DNA from 3 places in the Alishewanella sp. WH16-1 genome. Region 3 is predicted to be linked to each of the others. Evidence: predicted binding sites of a transcription regulator. Region 3 holds the regulator's gene; each other region holds the start of a gene.
What was found. The regulator sigma-54, encoded in region 3, starts transcription at its own class of promoters, with help from an activator protein. The targets are predictions, from matches to a motif close to GTTGGCACGNNNNTNGNNT.
Positions count from the first base shown of each region.

Region 1: AAY72_RS01245 (PAS domain-containing sensor histidine kinase) is a predicted target of sigma-54. The motif match lies at 2,387-2,405, and genes of this name have one in related genera.
Region 2: AAY72_RS14555 (DUF3192 domain-containing protein) is a predicted target of sigma-54. The motif match lies at 2,420-2,438, and genes of this name have one in related genera.

Region 1 is NZ_LCWL01000009.1:53,877-58,893, reverse strand. It holds gene AAY72_RS01255 (flagellin) at 1-723, shown strand, start outside; gene AAY72_RS01250 (sigma-54 dependent transcriptional regulator) at 852-2,336, shown strand; gene AAY72_RS01245 (PAS domain-containing sensor histidine kinase) at 2,448-3,506, shown strand; gene AAY72_RS01240 (sigma-54 dependent transcriptional regulator) at 3,499-4,842, shown strand; gene fliE (flagellar hook-basal body complex protein FliE) at 4,937-5,017, shown strand, end outside.
Region 2 is NZ_LCWL01000135.1:63,453-68,469, reverse strand. It holds gene queF (NADPH-dependent 7-cyano-7-deazaguanine reductase QueF) at 1-618, opposite strand, end outside; gene syd (SecY-interacting protein) at 708-1,265, shown strand; gene AAY72_RS14565 (DUF2310 family Zn-ribbon-containing protein) at 1,244-2,026, opposite strand; gene AAY72_RS14560 (hypothetical protein) at 2,013-2,318, opposite strand; gene AAY72_RS14555 (DUF3192 domain-containing protein) at 2,494-2,868, shown strand; gene AAY72_RS14550 (DUF2789 domain-containing protein) at 2,893-3,120, opposite strand; gene AAY72_RS14545 (GNAT family N-acetyltransferase) at 3,246-3,890, shown strand; gene AAY72_RS14540 (DUF962 domain-containing protein) at 3,904-4,242, shown strand; gene AAY72_RS14535 (DUF3301 domain-containing protein) at 4,256-4,558, opposite strand; gene AAY72_RS14530 (YqcC family protein) at 4,688-5,008, shown strand; gene truC (tRNA pseudouridine(65) synthase TruC) at 4,990-5,017, shown strand, end outside.
Region 3 is NZ_LCWL01000077.1:56,590-61,606, reverse strand. It holds gene kdsC (3-deoxy-manno-octulosonate-8-phosphatase KdsC) at 1-245, shown strand, start outside; gene lptC (LPS export ABC transporter periplasmic protein LptC) at 242-796, shown strand; gene lptA (lipopolysaccharide transport periplasmic protein LptA) at 786-1,277, shown strand; gene lptB (LPS export ABC transporter ATP-binding protein) at 1,274-1,996, shown strand; gene AAY72_RS07090 (RNA polymerase factor sigma-54) at 2,045-3,547, shown strand; gene hpf (ribosome hibernation promoting factor) at 3,573-3,860, shown strand; gene ptsN (PTS IIA-like nitrogen regulatory protein PtsN) at 3,862-4,335, shown strand; gene rapZ (RNase adapter RapZ) at 4,332-5,017, shown strand, end outside.

The sequences.
Region 1 (5,017 bases), on a different contig from region 3:
TCGCAACAACAAGCCACTGCCAAACGTATCAACAGCGCAGCGGATGATGCTGCCGGTTTGCAAATTAGCAATTCTTTAACCAGTACCATCAATGCCCAGCAACAAGGGCAGCGGAATCTGGCAGATGGTATCGCCTTTGCACGGGTTTACGATCAGGCGTTGCAGGGGGTTAATGATAATCTTCTGGAGTTAGATCGTTTAGCGATAGCTGCGGGCAATGGTATCTACAGTGCGCAAGATCGGCAGGCGTTGCAGGCAGAAGCCGAGGGTTATCTGGCCAATATTCAGCAAGGTTTAGCAACAGAATTTGCCGGTAACCGCTTATTTACTGATTCGACGCGCAGCTTTAATGCCGGCGATGGTGAATTGAGCTTGCAAACCCGTGATGCGCAGGCGCTGTTGTCGGCACAGAATATCTTTAATCTCGACCTCACCAACCCTCAGGGTTTAACGGCTGCACAAAGCAGTATCCGCGCTGCCAGTGAACAAATCAGTGCTTTTCAGACTGAAACCGGCGCCGGGATTAATAGTTTGCAAAGTGCATTAAATGCCGTTTCCGGACGTGAAGTGGCGACTTCTGAAGCGCGAAGCCGCATCGCTGATTTAGATTATGCCCGTGCCAGTAGTGATCGGGCGGCAGCGAATATTCTGACACAAAGCTCAATTAACGTAGCGCTGCAGGCCCGGGTTTCTTCGGAGCAGGCGTTATCCCTGCTGAGTTAACTGGGGTGATTTTTCGCTGGTTTTTTGACGTAAACCTTGTTTTAGCGTCAAAAAACCAGCATTCCACCTTGCATACCCACACTTAGCTTGTACAATAAAGTCAAATAACCAGAATAAATTGTGCTGCTATGTCCTCCACACCGCCGCTGTATATCTTTGATTTACAATTAAATCGTGCTGAGCGTTTAGCCACTGTGCTGAGTTTTATTGGCGAGGCACAGCAAGTATTGACCGCTGAAAATGTGCTGGACAAATTACAGCAGCAGCCCGAAGCGGTAGTGTTGTTGGGGGCTTGTGGAGAGCTGGCACCTGACAAACTGGTACGGCAGTTTCCGGCTTCGGCTTTTTTAGTTGTCGGCGAGAGTCTTAGTTTCTTGCTGGAGCATGCTAACGTCATTGGCGTGCTATCCGAACCTTTTGCTTACGCCAGTTTGACGCAATTATTGCGCGATGCGCAGCAGTATCATCGTTTACTGCCCACGCATAAACAGGCAGATAGCCAGGCCAAGTTTGATGGCATGGTTGGGCAAACGCCGGCGATGCAGAAGGTACGGTTTTTAATTCAGCAGGTGGCAAAAACCGAAGCCAATGTGCTGGTGTTGGGGCCATCAGGTACCGGTAAAGAAGTGGTGGCACGCAATATCCATTTGTTGTCAAACCGGGCCAGTGGCCCCTTTGTGCCGATTAACTGCGGTGCGATTCCGGCGGAACTATTAGAAAGCGAGCTGTTTGGCCACGAAAAAGGGGCCTTTACCGGCGCCATTTCAACCCGTAAAGGCCGTTTTGAGTTGGCGCAGGGCGGCACGCTGTTTCTGGATGAAATAGGCGATATGCCGCAGCCAATGCAGGTTAAGCTACTGCGGGTGCTGCAGGAGCGGATTTTTGAGCGGGTGGGGGGCGCACAAACCATTAAAGCGGATGTACGGATTATCGCCGCTACGCATCGCGATCTGGAAACGATGATTAGCGATGGCAGCTTCCGTGAAGACTTGTATTACCGGTTAAATGTATTTCCAATTGAAACCCCTGCTCTTAGTGAGCGTGCCGACGATTTACCATTGTTAATCAATGAACTATTACAGCGGCAGTATCAGGCGCATCAGGCCAGAGTAAAGTTTACTGAGCGGGCATTAGAAAGTCTGAAGTTACATCCATGGCCTGGTAATGTCCGTGAGTTGGCTAATTTGTTAGAACGGATGATAATTATGTATCCGGATCAAGTGGTTGACGTCGCAGAGTTACCGAAAAAATATCAACACCTGGAAGTAGACTCTTATCAGCCGGTGTACCCCGAAGAGCTGCAAGAACGGGATTTACTGAATTCCTTATTTCAGTCACCCGATGAAGAAGCTGAGTCTGCAGCGGAATCTGAGACAACCTTAGCGGAAATCCAGTTCGCCTTTGCTGCGGGTACGCAACCCCTTGGATTACAAGATTTGCCGGATAGTGGTTTGGATTTAAAAGAGTTTTTGGCTGAGCTGGAAGTACGTTTTATTTCGCAGGCACTGGAGCGACATGACTTTATTGTGGCCCGGGCTGCAGAGGTGCTAGGTTTGCGCCGCACTACCCTGGTTGAGAAAATGCGCAAATATAATCTGGGCAAGGATGAATAAGGGTTGTCAGTTTTTTGACTGGATAAGTTCTTATAAATCATAATTTTAATGCTGGCATAATCTCTGCATAATCAGGTCTAGTTATTCACCAGACCTGAGCTATGTAACCCAATGTCTGATACCTCACGTTTTGAGCAAATTCTGCGGGCTTTGCCTTCCGGCGTCATTATTCTTGACGCCAAAGGTCTGGTAGTGGAGGCCAATCCGGTGGCTTTGGCAATGTTGGGTGAACCAGTGCTGGGGCAGCGCTGGTTAACTGTGATCAACCGCTGTTTTCAGCCACGTAGCGACGATGGTTTGGAAGTGTCACTTAAAGACGGGCGTCGCCTGCACATTGCGATCAGTGCGTTAAACCCTGGCCAGCTGATCGTGCTGACTGACCTAACTGAAACCCGCGCCTTACAGCAACGCTTGAATCATCTGCAACGTCTGTCAACCCTCGGCAAAATGATGGCCACGCTGGCGCATCAAATCCGTACCCCCTTAGCCTCAGCTATGCTCTACGCCGAGAATTTAGCCAGTCCGCAATTGGCAGTGCCGCGACGTGAGCAATTCCAGCAAAAACTGGTGTTACGTTTGCGTGAGTTAGAGCAGCAGGTCAATGATATGTTGCTTTTTGCGCGTTCCGGTACTGCGCAAGCGGTGCAAGCCGTAAATCTGCCGCAGTTGTTGCAGATGTTTTCCGAGCGCAGCGAGGCGATGTTAGCCAGCGCCAGGGCTGAGCTCCAGTTATGCTGCGCTGATGCTGAACTGCTACTGCTGGCTAATCCGCAAAGCTTGTGTGAAGCCTTATTAAATTTACTGCAAAACAGCATCCAGGCAACCGGCTCCGGCGGGCAGTTCCGTGTCGTGTTGCAACGCGAAACCGGTTCGCAGCTTACTTTGCTAATCAGTGACAACGGTCCAGGCATTGCGCCTGAGTTATTACCGCATATTTTCGAGCCTTTTTTTACCCGCAAAGCCGGAGGCAGTGGTTTGGGGCTGGCAGTGGTACAGGCGGTGATCCAGAGTCATCAGGGGCAGATCCGTTATTTACTGCCTGCCGAGCGGCCCACAGGCCAGCTAAGCGGTGCCTGTTTTGCGATTACGCTGCCATTAATGACGCCAGTTGCGAAAGGCAGAGTGGCTTTAAAAAACAAACAGCTGCAACAGGAGACCAGCCATGTCTGATTTAGTGGTATTAGTCGTCGAAGATGATGCCGGTTTACGCGAAGCCCTGTGCGACACCTTGTTACTGGCTGGCTATGCGCCACTGGCGGCTGACTGCGCCGAACAGGCGCTGTTACTGTTAAAAAAGCAAAAAGTCCAGCTGGTGGTATCAGATGTGCAGATGGGATCAGTGTCAGGCTTGAGTTTACTGCAAACCCTGAATGAGCATTATCCGCAACTGCCGGTGTTATTAATGACCGCCTACGCTAACGTGCAGGATGCGGTTGAAGCGATGCGTTTGGGCGCCATTGACTATCTGAGTAAGCCTTTCTCACCGGAAGTGCTGGTCTCGATGGTCAGTCGCTATGTGAAAGCGGCCTCAACGTCGGCTAATCAGCCGGTAGTGGCCGATCCGAAAAGTCAGGCGCTGTTACAACTGGCAGAAAAAGTAGCGCGCAGCGAGGCCAGTGTGATGATTTTGGGCCCAAGCGGCTCGGGTAAAGAAGTGCTGGCGCGTTATATTCACCAGCAGTCCAACCGCAGTAGCGAACCCTTTGTCGCGATTAACTGTGCGGCGATCCCGGAGAATATGCTGGAAGCAACCTTATTTGGTTACGAAAAAGGCGCCTTTACCGGTGCGGTAAATGCCTGCCCGGGTAAGTTTGAACAAGCTAATGGCGGCACCTTATTATTAGATGAGGTGACCGAAATGCCGCTAAACCTGCAGGCCAAGCTACTGCGGGTGATCCAGGAGCGCGAAGTTGAGCGCCTGGGCGGTCGTAAGCTGATTAAACTGGATATCCGCATTCTGGCTACCAGCAATCGCGAGCTGCGTCAGGCTGTTAATGACGGCGTACTACGCGAGGATCTGTATTACCGGTTAAATGTGTTTCCACTATGCTGGCCAGCGTTAAGCGAGCGGCCGGGTGATATCCTGCCGTTGGCAGAGCATCTGCTGGCAAGGTATGCCAGACAGCAGGAACGCAGTATCCCGTCGTTGACCGCCGCGGCGAAACAGCGCTTAGTCGGCTATAACTGGCCGGGTAACGTTCGTGAGCTGGATAATGTGATGCAACGGGCGTTGATTTTACAAAGTGGCAACCAACTTGAGGCGAACGATATCCTGCTCGAATCCCATCCTTTTGTGCCAAGCGCTGCCAGTCCGCATCCCGAAACGCTGGCGGAAGAAAGCCACTTTAAAGCCGAAATCCACCAACAGGAACACAAGCTAATTCTGGCTACCATGCGTGCTTGTGATCATAAACGCAAAGAGGCCGCCGCCAGGCTTGGGATCAGTGACCGTACTTTACGTTATAAACTGGCCAGAATGCGCGACCTCGGTATCGAGGTGGCGTAACCCTTGCTGAGGTGGCATAGCCCTTGCGGAGATGGCATAGCCCTTGCTTTAGTCCCTGTATCAGCTTAACAGTAAATTTTTGACAGGCACTCTTATGCAAATCAAAGGTCAGGCGTTATACGCACAAATGCAAAGCATGGCCAGCCAGGCCAGAGCCTTACCGGCAGACGCTAAA
Region 2 (5,017 bases), on a different contig from region 3:
GGCGGTACCGCGGTAATGAATAAAGACACTGGCCCAGTCTGGTTGCGAGGTGATCAGACAGTTCGATTTAAGTAAATGTGAGTGCAGTTTCTCATCGACCTGACCACGAGCCGGATCCAATTGCAGTAACGAGGCTTGATACTGGTATTGGTCGACTTCGATATCCAGTTCATCCAGACAAATGCCGGGGATCCAGGTTGGCTGGAAGGTCATAATTTCGCTGACATTATGCAGGCTGACCTTAACATTGCCGCCGGCACAGGCCGACAGGTCGCGTTGCATGGTTTGATAAACCTGGCCGACATCAGCAAAGCGGCTTTGGTTAAAGCTGTTTAAATAGAGCTTAAATGACTTGGATTCAATCAGGTTTGGCGAATCGTAAGGCACCACAAAGGTGGCCAGTGCAACCTGGGGCTTACCTTTGCTGTTAAGCCAGGACAACTCGTAACCATGCCAGATATCCTGCCCGACAAAAGGCAGCTCTTGACCAAGACCGATGGCGTCGCGTCCGAGGCTGCGCGGCACCACCTGTAACAGGGTGGCGTCGTATTGATCGACATAGTCAGTGATTTTACCAAGACTGAGCTCGGCCAGAACGTCGGAATGGCTTTTTGTCATGTCGTAATCTTTTTTCGCTACTTTTTTCGCAAGGCAGTGTTTTTCGCTACAATGAGCCGATCTTAGCACAACTGACCCCGGGAGTAGAGGTGTCTGTCCAACAAGCTTACGCAAATTTTATCGAACAGAGTCTGGCCTGGCATCAGGCCGAGGGCATCAGTATGCAAACCTGGCGCGATGCCGCGCAGTCATCGCCGTGTGAAGTGCAGTCATTAGGCGACGAACGGGTAAGCTGGCAGCCGGTTTCACAACAACCGCCGGCCGATTTTAGTAATGTGGAGCGCGCGCTGGAGCTGACGTTACATCCGGATATTAAGGCGTTTTACAGCAGTTGGTTTGGTGCCAACCTGGCGGCGGAGCATCCAAAAGGCAAACTGGCGTTGCTGATGCCATGGCATGCTGCTGATATTGCCCGCTTACAGGAAAATATTATTGGCCACATTCTGATGAAGCGCCGTTTACGTCAGCAGGAGACGGTGTTTTTTGCAGTGACCGATGATGAAAATATTATGCTGTCGGTATTGAACCGCAGTGGCGAGGTGTTTCAGGAGAGTGTCGGCCAGGAGGTTAAGGTTAAGCTGGCCGACAATTTGGCTGAGTTTCTGGCCGAACTCAAGCCGCTGGCTTATTCGCCGCTATTTGACTGACATTCCCAGGCGATATTCGACAACAGTAGACAGTTGTCACAGCGAAAATCGAAGATCCCGGCTTGTGGCGTGGCTAAGCGCCAGTTGCCACCACAGCCGGGGCAGCATTTATCTGCTTCTGCCTGACAATCTGTAGCACTGCCACTGTACAGCGCATACCATACTGGCCGCTGGTTTTGTCTGGCCAGTTGTGTTGCTAGCTTGCGGCCCTGGCGGTTAAGTTTACTCTGGTAGTGTTGCAGACTGTTTTCGGCGGTTTTGTGCAGTACCCGATCTTGCTGCAGCTGAATTTCATCCAACGCCTGAAACTGCAGCTGCCAGCGGATCAGCGCTTCATAATCGGCCGCAGCAGGGTTAAGCCAAAATAAGGGTACAGGTTGCAGTGTATTGGCGCAGCGCAGTGGCGAGCAGGTATCGGCATAGGTGGTGAAGAGCACCAGTTCTGCCGGTAGTTCAGTTACCGTTTGCTGCGACATCAGATCCTGACCCAGCAGTTGGCATTGCGGGTAGCCCAGACCTGCTGCAGCCAGTTGTTGCTCTGCTGCCTTAACTCTGGCACTGGCATGCTGGCCGCTCAGGGCATCCGCTGTCGGCAACACCAGCCGGCTACAAAAGGCGTCGCCGGTAAAGGCCGTGGGAAACTCCCGACCGAGCATCTGGCCATTAAAGATCAGTGCCTCCAGGTAGCGGCGAATCGCCTGTTCGGCAAGGCTGAATTCGGTATCCGCAATCAGCGTAAAACGTAATTCAGCCAGGTACATCGGTTTGCTCCAGCAGCGCCAGCAGACGATCAAGCTTAGCCTCAATCCGTGCCAGCCGGGTATCTGGCGTTTCTGTGGCGATGGGCGCTGCCGGGATGTCGGTATCAGAAACAATACCGCTTTCAGCGCTACTGCTCGCCGGCAGATTACGCCACTGCTGATAGGCGCTGAACAATTCCGGGCCGGCTAACTGGCCCGCCAGGCGGGCACGCAGTAGCGCCAGATTCACCGTTTTGCCTTCGTGTTGCAGTTGTTTGGCCGCTTGTTGCACCAGTTGCAGTTTATTGGTCATTGACTTAGCCATTCTCACTAAAATTTCGCTTAATTTAGCATTATCTTGGGCTGGCTGATAGCGGTGTGTTTTTAAGTTTTTGTATTTTCAATATATTTTAAGTTGGCCCCGCTTTTGCTTACCCCATAGCTGTCGGTAACTACCGCTTTAACAAGAATAAATCAGGAGTTTCATTATGTTTGCTAATGCCGCCGTGCAAAAACTACTTATTATCAGCGCTGCTACCCTGGCCTTGTCAGGCTGTGTGGTTGCTATCGGTGATAAAACTGAGACTGCGTCAGAGAGTACCTGGCGTAAAACCCAGCAGTTTAACTTGCAAAGTATTAATCAGCTGTCACTGGGCGTGAGCAGTGAAGAGGTGCGCCAGCAACTTGGCGCACCGGATTTTAGCGAGCTGTTCCAGAAAGATGGCCAGCAGGTACAAGTGTTGTTTTACCGCACGCATCATCGCAACAGCGATGGCAAAACCACGAAAGACGAATGCACACCGTTAATTTTCAAAGATAACCAACTGACAGCTTGGGGTGATAAAGCCTACCAATACCTGTAACAGGGTTGCTGCTGGCTGCTGCAGTTAATGCAGCAGCTTATTTAGCTCATCAATGGTATCAGACCAATCCGAATCGGCGCGCCAGGCCTCGCGCAAAAAGCTGGCCTGAGCTTGGCTCCAGAATGGCGCCTCGGCTAACTCCGTGCCAGCACTCAGTTTATGCCGCTGCACAAATGCCTGAATCTGCTCCGGACTATTGTCTAAACCTAACTGGGCAAACAGGGTGCTCAGAGTGTGTTTACTGGTGTCCATGGTGGTCCTCCTTTTTATACATTTAGTTTAAAAAGTATAGCTGAGTTTCGGGTAACAAAATCGTGCTTGGCAAGCAAACCGCCGGCTGCTATTGTGAATAAAAAAACAACAATAACAGGTGAGCCATGTTAGCCCAGGTCAATCATTTTGAACCCAGCCAGTTAAAAGCCGCCTTACTTGGTGGTGAAGATCTGAAACTCGCCGCCTCGGTGCTGTACCAGTCTTATCACGATGACCCACTTTTTATGGCGATTTTTCGCAGTGCTGAGCGCGAATATGAAGCCAGGCTGCGAGCAGCCATTCGCGAAGAACTCAGTACCTTTTGGCAAGCCGGACAGCCAATCGTTGGTTTATTCCAGGGCGAACAACTTTTAGGGGTGGCCTGTGTGGTTGGGCCTGACTCCGGCATTGGCAGTAGCCGGCTCTGGCACTGGCGCCTGAAAATGTTGCTGACCGCCGGTCTGGTTTCTACCCGGCAGATGCTCAATAAAGAAGAAAGAATTCATGCGGCAATGCCGGCAAAACGTTATCATATGCTGGCGTTTATCGCCGTCGCGCCGAAATATCAACACGCAGGTTTAGGCCACTATTTGCTGCAGGCGGTGGATAGCCTGGTGGATGAAGATCCATCTTCGGCCGGCATTGGCGTCTTTGTCACGCTGCAGAAGTATCAGGCATTTTTTGCTGACGATCAGTACCAGAAAGTGGCGGAACTTAGCTTTAGTACAGTGCAAGGCAGCCTGATGTTCCGGGTACGGCAAACAGCCTGATTAACCCGATTGGATGTTTTCTATGCAACAATTTCAGAGTTTTGAGCAGTTTTACCCGTTTTATCTGCGTGAACACGCTAACCCGGTATGCCGGGCGTTACATTATATCGGTAGCAGTCTGGTGTTACTGGTATTGGCTTATGTGCTGCTCAGCCAGCAATGGCGGTGGCTGTGGACCTTACCGCTCATCGGCTATGGCTTTGCCTGGCTTGGCCATTTTGGCTTTGAACATAACCGGCCAGCCACCTTTAAATACCCGTTTTATAGTTTGGCTGCCGATTGGGTGATGTATAAAGACTTTCTGACCGGGCAACTCAGCCACAAGCTAAATGCTGCATTAGCGCAGCAGTAGCGGGAACTTCCTGTTAAGACGGAATGCGGTGCGGCGGCAGCTCAAATGCCGCCAGATGTAAACCGCTTAATACCAGCTCCGCCTGATAGCGGCTTTCACCATCGGCACTAAAATCGACCTGATAGCAGGTGACAAAACGTCGCCGTTGGCCGATTTTGCGCAGCCGATAATGGCTGCGGCCACATTCCAGATATTGCAATTGATGCTGACGGCATAATTGGCGTGCTAATAAAACGGCGCGTTCATCTTGTTTGCGCTGTAACCAAAAGCCGTAGCCGATAGTAATAACAAGGAGTAAAAGTACAATACTGGCCATAAAAGTCTAATTTACCGCTGCTCTTAGCCAAGCATAATGCTGGCGCCCCTGGCTTTTTACAACACGCTGCAGGGCTTTTTTGCTAAACTGGCTGCCGAATTTTCTGTAACTTAGTGAATAAAGCGCGCTATGCCCCGGCAACAACTCCCTGTTTTACTACAGCAACTGGAAGCAGAACTCAGAGCGGCGGCCCTGTGGTCGACAGCGCCACCGGCGCCGGATGCGCTTAGCAGTACCGCCCCTTTTTGTTGTGACACGCTGCCGCTGGAACAGTGGTTGCAGTTTATTTTGATCCCAAGGCTGAGTGCCTTGTTGGAGGGTAACCTGCCACTGCCAACGAAGGTGGCGATCCTGCCGATGGCTGAATATGTCTATGCTGAGCGCGCTGCGCAGCTAAGCGCTTTGCTGAGTGCAATCCGGGAGATTGATCTGTGTCTGAATCAGAACTGAGTAGCGCTC
Region 3 (5,017 bases):
AATTATTACAGCTGCTGCAACTAAGCCCGGCGGCCGTTGCCTATATAGGTGATGATCTGGCGGATTGGGAAGTGATGCAACATTGCGGCCTGGCTGTCGCGGTAAGGGATGCTCATCCTTATTTGCAACGTCATGCTGATATGAAAACCAGCTTACCCGGTGGCTTTGGTGCAGTGCGCGAACTCTGTGATTTGTTGCTAATTGCCCAACAACGTTTTCTGCAATTTGACGGTAGCAGTACATGAGAAAATTTTTAGTGTTGGCAGTGAGTTTACTCGTGCTGTTGGCAGCCTACCTTTGGTTTGCTCCGCACCAGGACAATCTCGACCGGCAACCCGATCGTGAATTTATTCCCGATTATATTGCTGAAAACCTGACCTTGCGTATTTATGACAAGGAGGGCTATATTGCCGATCACTTACAGGCGCGCCGGCTCGAACATTTCGAGCAGTTAGGCTTCACCCAGTTTGAACAGCCGCGTTACACCCTGTTTAATGCCGAACATCGTGCTGCCTGGGAAATCAGCAGCAAAGATGGCATCTGGTTTCCACAGGATAAAATTATACTGGAGCAACAGGTATTGTTACGTAATCTGTTACCAGACGGCTTTATCGAACGGGTAGAAACCGCCTCGCTGCAACTATTGTTGCCGGAAAAAACCTTACAAACCCATGAACCAGTGCGTATTGTTGGCCCTGGTTTTTATATGAACGGCGTCGGTATGTTAGCTGATCTGTCAGCACAGCACATCCAGCTACAAAAGCATCTTGAAACGGTATATTTAAATGAAAACTAACCTGTTCGCCGCGCTATTGATACTGTTTAGCGCCAGCACCCTGGCGGCTAAACCTGATCATCAGTTGCCGATTTCGATTAACGCCGACAATACCCAGGCTTCTATTCGCGATAATACGGCGGTTTATGTTGATAATGTCGAAGTCAAGCAAGGCAGTTTGCTCATTAAGGCGGATCGTCTGGAAATTAATGCCAGTGCCGGTAAAGGCCAGGAAATCTTTATTTTCAGCGGCACCCCTGTAACCTATTCACAACTGCTAGACGGCGAACGTCCCGTCACTGCTCAGGCGAATGAAATTCGCTATGACATTGCCAGTCGTACCCTCACCTTAACGACCGACGCCGAGTTAACCCAAAGCGGCTCCTTGGTGCGGGGCGATATTATCCGTTACAACCTGGAGCGCCAGGAACTAACGGCCGGCAGCGAGCAAAACCGCCGCGTCACGACCATTTTTACGCCGGAAACCAAGGAAAATCCATGAAGTTAGTGGTAGCGCATCTGGCGAAAAGTTATAAAGGCCGCCAGGTAGTAAAAGATGTCAGTCTGGAAGTGAATGCCGGCCAGATCGTTGGCTTACTCGGTCCGAATGGCGCAGGTAAAACCACCACCTTTTATATGATTGTCGGCCTAGTCCCGTCCGATAAAGGGCAAATCACCCTCAATGATCAGGACATTACCTTCGCCCCTATTCATCAGCGCGCCAGAGCCGGTATCGGTTATTTACCGCAGGAGAGCTCGATTTTTCGCAAGCTAACGGTCTATGACAACCTGTTAGCGATACTGCAAACCCGCAAAGACCTGAGCAGCCAACAACGTGAAGACATTGCCGACGAACTGCTGGAAGAGTTTCATATTGGCCATATCAAGCACAGCTTAGGGATGGCCTTATCGGGTGGTGAGCGGCGCCGGGTTGAGATTGCCCGCGCCCTGGCCGCCAACCCGGCTTTTATTCTGCTGGATGAGCCCTTTGCCGGTGTTGACCCGATTTCCGTGTTAGATATCAAAAAGATTATCCAGCATCTGTGTCAGCGCGGGATCGGTGTCTTGATCACCGATCATAACGTCAGGGAAACCCTTGATGTCTGCGAAATTGCCTACATTGTCAGTCATGGCGAGTTAATTGCGGCTGGCTCGCCGCAAGACGTGCTGGCGAATCAACAGGTCCGCGATGTATACCTTGGTGAGCAATTCAGGCTATAGTAAGGGCGTCGGACAACAGTCATATATTCAGGAGAGAATCAGACTTACATGAAGCCGTCTTTACAACTGCGCCTAGGCCAACAGCTGACTATGACACCCCAGCTGCAGCAGGCGATCCGTTTACTACAGCTATCAACTATAGAACTACAGCAGGAAGTTCAGGAAGCTCTGGACGCTAACCCTTTGCTGGAAGGCGATGACGACTATAGCACTGAACATTCAGATACGGATCTGAGTCTGGCAAACCTGAACCGCGATACGCCGGCGACAGACAGTGCCAGCGATGATAACGACGACTTCACTGATTATACCGACCATTCAGAGCGCGACAGCAGCGAGGCAATGACCGAACAGAACATTCAGGACGATCTGCCGCTTGATAACAATTGGGATGATTTAGTCAGCGCTGCGCCGGTAACCAGTGGAGCCCTACCCGATGACGATATGGTTTATCAGGGAGAAACCACCGAGACCTTACAAGACTACTTACGCTGGCAAATGGAACTGACCCCCTTTTCTGCAACTGACCGCGCTATCGCCGAAATTATTATTGAAGCGGTGGATGAAACGGGTTTGCTCACTATCAGCTGCGAAGACATTCTCGAGTCTTTGCAGTTGCCCGATGTGGAAGCCGATGAAGTCGAGGCCGTATTAAAGCGGATCCAGCTATTCGACCCGGTTGGTGTCGCCGCACGCTCAGTGCAAGAGTGTTTGTTAGTGCAGTTGCGGCAGTTTGATCCTGCGACGCCCTACTTAAATGATGCAAAACAAATAATCAGCGAATATACCGACTTTTTAGCTAACCGGGACTTTCGTTCTCTGATGCGGGTGACTAAACTCAAAGAAGAAGAACTGAAGGAAGTGATGCGTTTGATCCACAGCTTAAACCCAAGACCGGGTGCGGATGTGATCAGGCAAGAGCAGCAGTACATTATTCCTGATGTTGTAGTGAGTAAAGTCAAAGGTCGCTGGCAGGTAGAATTGAACCCGGACGCTATGCCTAAGGTTAGGATTAATCAGCAATATGCGGCCTTATCCAGAACGGCACGTAACAGTGCGGATAGCCAGTTTATCCGCTCACATCTGCAGGAAGCGAAATGGTTTCTAAAAAGTTTAGAAAGCCGCAACGAAACCCTGTTAAAAGTGGCCAGCTGTATAGTGCAGCAGCAACAGGCTTTTTTTGAACACGGCGAAGAAGCCATGAAGCCAATGGTACTGAATGATGTGGCCGAGATGGTCAGTATGCATGAATCAACGATTTCCAGGGTGACAACCCAAAAGTATATGCATACACCGCGCGGAATTTTTGAACTTAAGTTCTTTTTCTCCAGTCATGTTAGTACAGAGAGTGGTGGTGAATGCTCCTCCACAGCAATTCGCGCTTTTATCAAAAAACTGGTGGCTGCGGAAAATCCCGCTAAGCCATTAAGTGATAGCAGGATGGCAGAAATTTTGTCTGATCAGGGTATTAACGTTGCGCGGCGTACCATCGCCAAGTACCGCGAATCCCTGTTTATCCCGCCATCCAATCAACGAAAGACCCTGCTGTAAGTGTCTTAACAAGAAGGAAGAGTCTATGCAAATCAACCTAACTGGCCGTCACGTAGAAATTACCGACTCTCTGAGAGAATATGTAGACAGTAAATTTGCTAAACTGGAGCGCCATTTTGAAAACATCAATAATGTGCACGTAGTCCTGAATGTCGAAAAGCTAAAACAAATTGCTGAAGCCAAAATCCATCTGAATGGTGGTGAAGTTTTTGCCGTCTCTGAAGACGAAAATATGTACGCCGCCATTGACCAGTTAATTGATAAGCTGGACAGGCAAGTGATCAAACATAAAGAAAAGTTGTCACGACACTAAGATGATTAATTTAAGCGCTATGTTAGCGGAGAACTGCACGAAAAGTGCAGTTCTTTTTAACAGTAAAAAACGAATCCTCGAATATATCGCCGAACTGGCCCACCAGCAAATACCCGAAATGTCTGAATACAGCATTCTGGAAGCGCTGATGACCCGCGAAAAGCTGGGCTCAACCGGTATTGGCGGCGGTATTGCGATCCCGCATGGTAAACTGGAGTGTGTGACTTCGCCCATTCTGGTGTTTGTTGTCAGTCAGGATCCTATCCCCTTCGATGCCATTGATAACCAGGGTGTTGATATTTTCTGCGCTATCCTGATCCCGAAAGATCAGTGTCAGGCACATTTAACCACGCTATCGGGCATTGCCAAACTGCTTAGCCAGAAAGAGCTAACCAAGAAAATCCGGCACGCCGGCTCAGATCAGCAACTGTACCAGTTATTGGTGGAATCCAGTCAGCTGGCAGGTGACAAATGAAATTACTGGTAGTCAGCGGCCGCTCAGGCTCAGGTAAATCCGTCGCATTACGGGTGATGGAAGATCTGGGCTACTACTGCGTAGATAATATTCCGGTGAATTTGCTGCCCACCCTGGCTAATGCGGTAATGGATCAGTATGAGCGGGTTGCAGTTAGCATCGATGTGCGCAATTTACCGACCGAGCCGGAAGAACTGGCAGAAATTCTGTCCTATTTACCGCGTAAACTCGAACTGACTATTCTATACCTGGATGCTGACCACACCACGCTGATTAAGCGTTTTAGTGAAACCCGGCGTCTACACCCACTTTCCCATCAAGCCATGTCGCTGGACGAAGCGATTTCGCGGGAACAGCAATTGCTGGATCCCATCTCCAGCCGCGCCGATCTGTATATTGATACCACCGAACTCAATATTCATCAGTTAGCGGAATTATTACGCGAACGGATCCTCGGCCAGAAAACCGGCCGGCTGGTGATGTTGTTTGAATCCTTTGGTTTTAAATACGGTATTCCGAAAGAGGCCGATTATGTCTTTGATGCCCGTTTCTTACCCAATCCGCATTGGGAACCGGCGCTAAAGCCGCTTACCGGCCTGGATCAACCGGTAAAAGATTATCTGGCTTCAGAACCAATAGTTGGTAAATACATCTGGCAAATTAATAGCTTTATCAGTAGCTG